3 regions of the Corynebacterium sp. CMW7794 genome follow, and region 2 is predicted to be linked to each of the others. Evidence: riboswitches for the same ligand, from Rfam matches in the RefSeq annotation. Region 2 holds a riboswitch; each other region holds the start of a gene.
What was found. A riboswitch is a leader RNA that binds a small molecule or an ion and turns the genes downstream of it on or off. The one in region 2 is predicted to bind thiamine pyrophosphate.
Positions count from the first base shown of each region.

Region 1: it holds a riboswitch for thiamine pyrophosphate, as region 2 does, so the genes downstream of both, HMPREF3227_RS08720 (bifunctional hydroxymethylpyrimidine kinase/phosphomethylpyrimidine kinase) here and HMPREF3227_RS09305 (ECF transporter S component) in region 2, are expected to answer to the same signal.
Region 3: it holds a riboswitch for thiamine pyrophosphate, as region 2 does, so the genes downstream of both, thiC (phosphomethylpyrimidine synthase ThiC) here and HMPREF3227_RS09305 (ECF transporter S component) in region 2, are expected to answer to the same signal.

Region 1 is NZ_KQ961757.1:18,107-21,592, forward strand. Features, by position in the region: gene HMPREF3227_RS08720 (bifunctional hydroxymethylpyrimidine kinase/phosphomethylpyrimidine kinase) at 1-1,117, opposite strand, end outside; TPP riboswitch at 1,105-1,207, opposite strand; gene HMPREF3227_RS08725 (NAD(P)/FAD-dependent oxidoreductase) at 1,308-2,648, opposite strand; gene HMPREF3227_RS08730 (SAM-dependent methyltransferase) at 2,852-3,486, shown strand, end outside.
Region 2 is NZ_KQ961759.1:60,377-63,862, reverse strand. Features, by position in the region: gene HMPREF3227_RS09310 (ABC transporter ATP-binding protein) at 1-1,164, opposite strand, end outside; gene HMPREF3227_RS09305 (ECF transporter S component) at 1,186-1,815, opposite strand; TPP riboswitch at 1,805-1,950, opposite strand; gene HMPREF3227_RS09300 (DNA-directed RNA polymerase subunit beta') at 2,875-3,486, opposite strand, start outside.
Region 3 is NZ_KQ961763.1:37,584-41,069, reverse strand. Features, by position in the region: gene thiC (phosphomethylpyrimidine synthase ThiC) at 1-1,594, opposite strand, end outside; TPP riboswitch at 1,591-1,706, opposite strand; gene rplS (50S ribosomal protein L19) at 1,878-2,222, shown strand; gene HMPREF3227_RS09925 (cutinase family protein) at 2,317-3,117, shown strand; gene HMPREF3227_RS09920 (hypothetical protein) at 3,135-3,486, shown strand, end outside.

The DNA of each region.
Region 1 (3,486 bases), on a different contig from region 2:
CGAGGGCGGCTAAGCGCGCCAGCGCCTTCGAATACTGGTTGAGGTACTGCGCGTCCTGCGCCAGGTAAAAGGCGAAGTCCTCTTCGCGCAGCGTGCCGGTACCTAGCGCCTGGATGAAAGGCAGCTGCGTAATGGACTGCCAGGCGTCGCCGGTGAGTTCCCAGAGACGGGCCGTCTCCGGGCCCGCAGCGGAAACGTGGGGCGCGGGGGCGGCCGCAGTGCTCGTGACATCGCTGTAGAAGCGCGCCGGGACGGTGGAAGCTGCCGCCGCGAGGCGGCGGGCGCGGTGCCCATGGTCGACGGGGCCGTGGCCCTGGCCGACCTCAAGGGCGGCCGCGTGGGAGATGGCCTCGTGGAGCCAGCGGGTGGACCAGGAGAGGGCATCGGAAAGCGAGGCGCCGGCGCCGAGCCGGGTGGCCAACGCCGAGGAGAGGGAACACCCCGTGCCGTGGGTGTGCGGGGTGTCCACGCGCGGACAGGAGATGCGGTGGACGGCGCCGTCCGGGGTGACGACGGCGTTATCGGCGAGGTCGCCGCGCAGGTGCCCGCCCTTGACGATGACCGTGGTGCGGGTGTCGGCGGACCATGCGGTGGCGTGGGCGATGGCTTCCTCGAGCGTGGTGGCCTCGGCCGTCTGCGTGAGCACGGCGAGCTCCTTGAGGTTGGGCGTGACTACGGTGGCACGTGCGCACAGCTCGCGCACGGCGGCCTCCGCGTCGCGGTCGAGGAGGCGGTCGCCGCTCGTGGCCACCATGACGGGGTCGAGGACCACGGGCACGTCCGAGAGTTGGGCGAGAAAGCGTGAGACCTCCGCCACGATGGCGGCGCTGCCCAACATGCCAATCTTCACCGCGTCAATGGTGACGTCTGAGGCCACGGCGGTAAGCTGCGCGCGGAGGAACTCGACCGGCGGGGTGTGGACCTCGCGCACGCCCTGGGTATTCTGTGCGACGAGGGCGGTCACGGCGGACATGCCGTAGCCGCCTGCCGCGGCGATGGATTTGAGGTCTGCCTGGATGCCGGCCCCGCCCGTGGGGTCCGTTCCGGCGATGGAGAGTACGCGGGGTACTGCAGGAATGCGCGCCGAAGCAGGCGCGCCAATAACGGCGTCGTTCACAACGATCCCTTCGCTAGTTCTAACTCAGTGCAGGTTCGATGGGTGTTATCTCAGCCGCGGCTTCGAGCCTTGGCACCCCATGTTGCGCTCTCGACACTAACAAAGGACCGTAGGTGTGTGCGCGGTTTTGGGCATAAAAATCCCCCGTTCGCGATACAGCGAGACGGGGGAATGATGGGGAAGAGAAGACTTACGCGTCCTTGCCCATCTTGTTGCGGGCCAAACGCTGCTGGTCCGTGATTGCGAGGTTGCCGCGGACCGGGGAGACGGCATTGATGAGCCAGTTGAGGGCCACGATGGCGCGGGAACGGAAGCCGACGAGGTATGCGACGTGGAGAGCCAGCCAGGCGATCCATGCCGGGAAGCCGGTCATTTCGGTCTTGCCCATCTTCACCACAGCGTTGAAGCGGGAGATGACGGCCATGGAGCCCTTATCGAAGTAGTCGAAGGCCTCCTTTTCGTTGGCAGTGGACTCCTCATCCAGCTTGGCCTCGATGAGCTTGGCAGCGTGTGCGCCACCCTGCATGGCGACCTGTGCCAGGCCCGGCAGACGGTTAAGACCCATCATGTCGCCGATGACGTAGACGTTGGAGTACTCGCCCAGGGTGAGGTCCTCGTTAACCGGGACGCGGCCTGCGCGGTCGGTCTCGACGCCAGCTTGTTCGGCAACCATCTTGCCCAGCGGGGAAGCGGCAACACCGGCGGACCAGATCTTGACGCCAGCCTCGATGGTGGTCTCCTGTTCGGTCTTCATGTCCTTGTAGGTCACGGACTTCTCGTCCACGTTGGTGACCATGGCGTTGAGGCGTACGTCGACGCCCAGCTTCTCCAGCGTGCGCTGTGCTTTGCGGCCCAAGCGCTTGCCGAACGGCGGCAGGACCTGCGGTGCACCGTCGAGGAGGTAAATCTTCGCAGACGACGGCGAGAAGTTGGAGAACTGGCCGTTGAAGGAGCGCTTGGCCATCTCTGCGATCTGGCCGGTGAGCTCGACGCCGGTCGGGCCAGCACCGACGATGACGAAGGTGAGGAGCTTCTCGCGCTCAGCCGGGTCATCGGTCAGCTCTGCCTTCTCGAAGGCGGCAATGATGTTGGCGCGCAGCTCGAGCGCGTCATCCAGGGTCTTCATGCCCGGCGCGAACTCGGCGAAGTGGTCGTTGCCGAAGTAGGACTGGCCAGCGCCAGCGGCGACGATGAGGGAGTCGTACTCGAAGGTGCGCTCGGTGTTGTCCAGAGCCGCGGTGACGGTCTGGGCTTTGATGTCGATGTCCGTCACGTTGCCGTTGACGAAGTGGGCGTTGTCCTGGTCGCGCAGAATCTGGCGGGTGGACGGAGCGATCTCGCCGGAGGAGACGAGGCCGGTGGCTACCTGGTAGAGCATCGGCTGGAACAGGTGGTGGTTCTTCTTGTCGATGAGCGTGACGTCAACATCAGCGTTCTTCAAGGACTTGACGGCGTTTAAGCCGCCGAAGCCTGCACCAATAACGACGACGTGGTGGCGGCCGCCGTTGGGACGGAAAGCGTTCTCAGCCATGTGTGAGTAAAACCTCTCTTGTAAAGATATACAGCCGTGTTTTTAGCTACCCGGCTAGTGTAATAGGTTGCTCCTTGGTCGGCATAGTTTAGGTCACAAAATACTCCGGGCGCGCGGCCCCGCCTGGGCGCTGTGGCGCTCTGCGCCGCTTAAACTGGCGGGTATTGTCCGTCGTTCGCCGGTTCTAATGAGTAAGGGGCACCGTGAGCCATTCCCATCTTGACGCCATTGATGCGCAGCTGTGGCCAGGCGTGGCGGAGGTGCCCGTTCCTCGCTTTGGCGCGTGGCGTGCCCGGCGCGCGGAGGCTCAGTTTGCGCAGGCCTGCGACGCGGCGGGACTGGTACTAGAGGGCGCTGACGCTGACCTGCGGGTCGCGCATGACGCGCTCTTCGACCGCCTCGCGCACGGCGGCTGGGTAGGCTTCGCGGAGTCCTATCTCGCCGGAGAGTGGACGACGCCGGACTCCGCGCATCTCGTGCGTGTCCTCAAGCGCCTGCTCGGTGCTGGGTACGCACCCAAGACCCCCGCAGTGCCCGAATCGCCCGCGACGGGCGGGGAGCTGCCCACAGAGCTGGTAAAGCTCTACGCCGGGGATCGCGTGAGCCACCAGGGCGGAATTTTTTCCACGGGCGTGCCGACGACGGTTCGCGAGTCAGTGCCGGCCTATGAGCGCTCCGGCGCCAAGGAGCACTTCGTCGACGTCACCCATCTGTCGGAGCCCACCGCCGTCGACCGCGAGGATTTGCGCTCCGCCCAAGAGCGCGCCGCAGCCTGGCTTGCCGATGCCACCCGTGTCGGCGCCGGCTCCCACGTCCTGGTTTTCCCGGCGACGGGTCT
Region 2 (3,486 bases):
CGAGAGCCGGCGCTTCTCTCCGCCGGACAGAGTAAAAGGGTTTGCGTCCACGAGGTGGGTAAGCCGCAGGCGCTCGAGGAGCTCGCCCACGCGCGATTGAGAGGCGGCATCGGAAGTACCCATCACGCCCGGACCGACACGCATCTCTTCGCCCACGGTGCGGGCGACGAACTGGTGCTCTGGATTTTGAAAGACGACGCCCAGGCGCTGAGCCAGGTCGCGCGAGCGCCACGTCGAAGGCTCGCCGCGCAGCCCGCGCCGCACGGACTCGGCCACGCCAATCTCCCCGCCGCAGCTGGGAAGCAGGCCCGCCATGGTCATCAACCACGTGGTTTTCCCAGAGCCGTTCGCACCCGTGATGACGGTGGAATACCCCTGCGGGACACGCACACTGCGGGGCGGGCCGAAACGCGTCACAAGGTTGTTCGACCACAGCGCGGCCTCGGCATCTGCCGGGGCGGGCACGGCGACGGGCAAGCCGGTGACGGCGCGCGCGGCCGTCACCGCTCCGTATGCGCCGTCTTCGACGATGCGCCCCCGGTCCAGGCGCACCGCGCGATCCAGCAGGCCGGACCACGCGGAATACTGGTGTTCCACCACGACCAACGTCGCTCCCGTGGCACGGACGATCCGCTCGACGGCCACGACCACGTCGCGCGCGCCCTGTGGATCGAGGTTGGCCGTCGGCTCGTCAAGCAAGATGAGCCCGGCGCCCATGGCAATGACTCCGGCGAGCGCCAGGCGCTGTTTCTGTCCACCGGACAGGCGTTGGGTGGGGTGGTCAAGCGGCACATCCAGGCCAACGAGGTCCAGGGCGTGTTCGACGCGCGGCCATATCTCCGCGCGCGGTAGGCCGAGATTCTCGCAGCCAAATGCCGCGTCGCGGCCCACAGTGGCCGCAATAACCTGCGATTCCGGATCCTGGAGAACGAGCCCGGCCGGGGTCTGCGGGTTCAAGGTGAGGTGGCCTACTTGCTGCCCGTCCTCGTCGCCACCAAGAACGCCGGCGAGCGCAGCCAAGAGCGTGGATTTACCGGAACCGGAATCCCCGCACAACAAGACTCGCTCGCCTGGGGCGATGTCGAGGTCAATATCGTCCAATGCGGGGGTCGCGCGGCCCGCGTGGGTCCACCCGAAGCCGCGCAGGGTGATCTGAGTCGTCATAGACAAGCAAAAACTACGCGGCTACTTGGCGCGGGCTTCGCGGCCTACAGCAAAGCGGTCGAGAGCACCCGTGGCCGCCAGGGCACGCGTTAGCAGGTGGCCGACGACGCCGGCCAGGATAGCGCCCGAGATAATCAAGCAGACCAGGTAGATGATGAGGAACTCCGGTCCTTTAGCCAGGTTGCCGGAGGTAAACAGCTCAAGGCACCACGCGCCAACACCGGCGAGTGCGCCGCCAAGCATGGCGATGCCCAGGCCGAATCTGCGGTATGCGAAAACGATGAGGACAAGCTCAATGCCGATGCCTTGGGCGAGGCCCGAGTAAATGGTGGACCAGCCCCATTGGCTGCCCATCACGGCAGAGACCGATGCCGCGAGCACCTCAACGTAGAGAGCCGCACCCGGCTTGCGGATGATGAGCGCGCCCAGCACGCCGCCAATCAACCAGATACCCGTGGCCAGGCCGCCTAGGCCCGGCGTGAGGGCATCCATGGCCATGTACCAGGCGTAGCCCACAGAGTTCCAGAAAACGAAGATGAGGCCGCAGGCCACCGCCAGCACGGTGGCGACAATGATGTCCACCACGCGCCAGCGCAGTGAGCGGCGCGGGGCCGAAGTAGTAGCGGTTGCGGGCGCAGATGTCGCGCTCATGATTCCTCCCTTATCGCCGGCATTATCCGGATCAGGTTCGACGGTTCGCCGATGCAGCACTGAGCGAGTCCATGTCACTCGCTAGCTGCTGCGGCATCTCAGCCCCGCCTACGCGGAGCACCCGTGTCACGTGTGAAATTTAAGTGGTGTTTGCCCCCATCACTTAGCCAAATCCGGCGATGGGGTGGAAAACATCTTTATCTTAACAGCCACCACTCCCTCGAAAGCACGTGGATGGGGCAATAGCTGGCAACAGTTTTTCTTCACGCGCTAGCAAGATTTTGTGCCCTTTGATAGGACACGCTGAGAATTTCGCCCATGTCGCGCACCATCATTCCAGACTTTCATCGCAACAGCATGCTTACGGGTGCTTTCTTTCGCCTCAGCCGTAAGCCGTGCGGCTTCTTCGCGCTGCTTGTCCGCGCGTGGATTTAGCTCAGCGCTATTGGAGGGGAAAATGACTTCAACCACGATGTTGAGTTCGTCTGGGCTTACTCCTGCCTAATAGGCCATGGTTTCCCGGATCTCGTCGGCGGCATGGGCTAGTCGCTTAGTCTGCGACACAGCTCCCAGCTCGGCGCATTCCAGCACCCACACGTCACTCGTGCCTCCTTCTGCGGTAACTGTGTACGTCTTGGCCATTATCTCCACCCACCCTTTCCTCGTTCCTGCGCACATTGACCGAAGACCTTTTTCGCTGTCACATCGTCGATCTCGCGGTATCTGCCGAGCGCTCGGGTGGTGTTGCCCTCCCGGTAGGCATCATGGCGAGTAAGGGCGATTTCCTCAAATTCAAGACTGCCTCGTTTGGCTTCATCCTTCAGCTTTTGATGGCAGCGGAGTGCTTCATGCCCATCAGTCGACTATCGATGTCTATTGCGAGTAGACATTCCCAAAGATGGTAATTCTGCCCTATTTCGGTCACAGCGCAGCACAAAGCCCCGGCTTTCCCTGCCACATGCGGTGGCGAAGGAAGCCGGGGCTTCGCGAAATTAAAGCAAACCAAGCTTGAAGTGCTGGCCCGCCTGGCAGTGGCGCCAGGCAGGGCTGGGGCGAGAACTAGAAGGTGAAGTCCTCGTCCAGCGGGACGGAGGCGCCGGTGAATTCACCGAACCCGTCGTCGCCGTAGATGGAATCACCGTACGTCGGGATGGAGTATGCCGCGTTGCGGGCAGCCTCCGTCGGCTTGACGGTGATGTTGCGGTAGCGCGAGATACCGGTACCGGCCGGGATGAGCTTACCGATGATGACGTTCTCCTTCAGGCCAATGAGCTGATCGGAGCGCTTGTTGATAGCGGCGTCGGTGAGGACGCGGGTCGTCTCCTGGAAGGAGGCGGCCGACAGCCAGGACTCGGTGGCCAGCGACGCCTTGGTGATACCCATGATCTCCGAACGGAGCTGGGCGGGCTCGCCGCCCTCGGCGACCTGCTTGGCGTTGACCTGCTTGGCCTCAGAGAGGTCAACCAGCGTGCCTGGCAGGAACTCCGTGGAGCCCGCGTCGATGACGGTACCGCGACGCAGCATCTGGCGGATGATGATCTCGATGTGCTTATCGTGGATGGCCACACCCTGCGTACGGTAGACGGCCTGAACCTCGTCGATGAGGTGCTTCTCAACACCACGGCGACCGAGGACCTCGAGGACGTCGTGCGGGTCAGCCGCACCGCGCAT
Region 3 (3,486 bases), on a different contig from region 2:
GCATGGAGCAGAACTTCGGGCCGCACATGGAACAGAAGTGGGCCGTCTTCGCAGGCTCGGCCGGCAGGGTTTCGTCGTGGTAGGCCTGCGCGGTATCCGGATCGAGGGAGAGCGCGAACTGGTCGTGCCAGCGGAACTCGAAGCGGGCCTTGCTCATCGCGTCGTCCCAGGCGCGGGCGCCGGGGTGCCCCTTGGCGACATCGGCGGCATGGGCCGCCAGCTTATACGTAATGACGCCGGTCTTCACGTCGTCGCGGTTGGGCAGGCCGAGGTGCTCCTTCGGCGTGACGTAGCAGAGCATCGCCGTGCCGCCCATCGCGATGTGGGCCGCACCGATGGCCGAGGTGATGTGGTCGTAGCCGGGCGCGATATCGGTGACGAGGGGACCGAGGGTATAGAAGGGGGCATCGGAAGCCCAGTCCTGCTCCAGCTCGTTGTTTTCCTGAATCATATTGAGCGGGACGTGGCCGGGGCCCTCGACCATGACCTGGACGTCGTACTCCCAGGCGCGACGGGTGAGCTCGCCGATGGTCTTCAGCTCCGCAAACTGCGCGGTGTCGTTGGCGTCCGCGAGGCAGCCGGGGCGCAGGCCGTCGCCGAGGGAGAAGGCGACGTCGTAGCGGGAGAAGATCTCGCAGAGCTCGTCGAAGTTCTCATAAAGGAAGGACTCCTTGTGGTGGGCGAGGCACCAGCCTGCCATGATGGAGCCGCCGCGGCTGACGATGCCGGTGACGCGCTCGGTGGTGAGCGGAATGTAGGGAAGCAACACGCCGGCGTGGATGGTCATGTAGTCCACGCCCTGTTCGCATTGCTCGATGACGGTGTCACGGAAGATCTCCCAGGTGAGGTCCTCCGCGATGCCGTTTACTTTTTCCAGTGCCTGGTAGATAGGCACCGTGCCAATGGGGACAGGGGAGTTGCGCAGGATCCACTCGCGGGTCGTGTGGATATCGTCGCCCGTGGAGAGATCCATGACGGTGTCCGCGCCCCAGCGAGTGGCCCAGCGCAGCTTTGACACTTCTTCCTCGATGGAGCTTGTGACCGCCGAGTTGCCGATGTTGGCGTTGATCTTGGTGAGGAACTTCCGGCCGATGATCATGGGCTCGGACTCGGGGTGGTTGATGTTGTTGGGGATGATGGCGCGCCCGCGGGCGACCTCGGAGCGGACGAACTCTGGATCGCAGTGCTCGCGCAGGGCGACGAATTCCATTTCCTTGGTGATAATGCCCTGGCGGGCGTAGTGCATTTGGGTGACGCGTTTGGTCCCCCTACGTGGCGTGGGCTTTGTGCCCTTCCATTCCTGGGACGCGGCACCACGCTTCTGGGCAGACTTGCCGTCGTCAGCGAGATCGCGTGCGCGGCCCTCGTATTCTTCGGTGTCGTTACGCTCTTCGATCCATGCTTGTCGCAGGGGCGGAAGCCCTTGCGTGGGATCGCATTCCGGGCCGCGGGTGCGGTAGATGCGGAAAGACTCGTTGGGGCCGGTGGGGGAGTCGTCGAGTTGGATTTCGGTTTCCGGGACCTCGAGACCCTTCTCACGGATCGGCGAGTAGGAGTGCTTGGGGTGGATTTCTTGCTCATGGGTAGCCGACATGGGCCTGACCTCTCTTCCTTCGCTGGTGCTAACCAGACAGGTTCGAACGGTGCGGCCGCGGTTCCAGCGGCCATCTCAGCCCGCTTCCATGCGGGCTCCCGTGGGGATAAGTGCGAGTCCTAGACTAAACACAAGGCCTCGGGTTTGTCAGCGATTTGAGAGATTTTGTTTGGGTGCAGGGGTTATGGAACAATAGATGGCTGTTCTATGTAACAGGCACGAACCGGTCAGCTTCCCTGAGGAAGCGCTTGGGTCCTCTGTCTTAAATTGAAAAGGAAAATCAATGACCAACAAGATTGATCTGCTGGACAAGGCCTCGCTGCGCGAGGACATCCCGAACTTCCGCCCGGGCGACACCCTTGACGTCAACGTCAAGGTCATCGAGGGCACCACCGAGCGTACCCAGCTGTTCAAGGGTGTCTGCATCCGCCGTCAGGGCGCTGGCATCCGCGAGACCTTCACCGTCCGTAAGGTTTCCTTCGGTATCGGCGTCGAGCGTACCTTCCCGGTGCACTCCCCGAACATCGCCTCCATCGAGGTCGTTCGCCGTGGCCGTGTCCGCCGTGCGAAGCTGTACTACCTGCGCGACCTGCGCGGCAAGAAGGCTCGCATCAAGGAGCGCCGCTAGTTCTAGCGCGCTGTTACCGCCTCGTCTCCTGTGCTGGAGCGGGGCGGTTCCGCCGTTTTATGCGGGGCTACACGGCACGGCTTAGAATTCCCTCGTGACGCTCTCTGCTCTCCGCTCTGTGCTTGCCTGCCTTCTGGTCGCTGTGATTGCCGTGCTTTCGGTGCATGCGGCCCCGCGCGCGGTCGCACGCCAGTGCACGGCCATTCACGTTCTGCAGGCGGCCGGCACGGGATTTAGCGCGCGGTATTACACCGCGGAGCCGGTGGGGCTCGACTTCAGCGGGTGGAATCCCGTAGATACGCTCCAGATTCGTCTCGGCGCAGATGATGTGAGCGGTACGAATATCCAATATCCGGCCTCCCTCGGCCGATTCAGCGCTTTCCAACCCAACGCGCTGGGTTCGGAAGCCGCGACCTATGGTGAATCCGTGCGTGCAGGCGTCGAGGACGCGCGCCGCGAGCTCGAGTACGTCGAGCGTGCGTGCCCTTCCACGCGCTACATGGTGATTGGCTACTCCCAGGGTGCCTCGGTCGCCGGTGATATCGCCGCAGAGATTTCCGCCGGCCGCGTGAAGGGCGTAACGCCTGACGATGTCGCCGCGGTCATCCTTGTTGCCGACCCCGGCCGCGCACGGCTCGGCGCCCCACCTGCACGACCCGCGAAGCTCTACGGTCCGGTGCCCGCGGGCACACGCGCGGCGAATGGCGAGATCATCCTCGACGGCGGGACGGGCGTGAGCGCTGGTCGCGAGGGCATGACCGGCCAGCGCCCCGGAAACTTCGCAGGCATGGAGGGCAAGGTTGTCTCCCTGCGCAATAACACGGACATGGCATGTGCGACGCCCTCGGATACCATCGTGCGCGATATCGCGGACTACGCCAATCGCGTCGAATAGGAGGGCCCTCGGATACGTTGACGCCCCGCGTGGTGGAGCGCTTCCTCGCCGGGATGTCAGAGGGCAAAGATGTGGGCGCGGCCTTGGCCGAGTCGGGTGCGTCCGTCCTCCAGGTGCCCACACTCGTGGCGACCGTGGCGGAGTTGTCCCAGTACTACCTGATTCTCGAGTCGCATACGCACCCGGGACTATCTATTGAGCAGCTCGTGGGTATCGGGCTCATCGCGGCGTTGCCCAACCTTGCGTATGAGGGCGCGATGTCGGACTATCTCATCCCGGTGCTCGAGGTCGCGTCCGAGCCGCTGAACTCGATAAGCCCCGAGGTCGGCGCCTGGTTCGACGTAGCAGTCGAGGGCTTCAAGGCCGTCG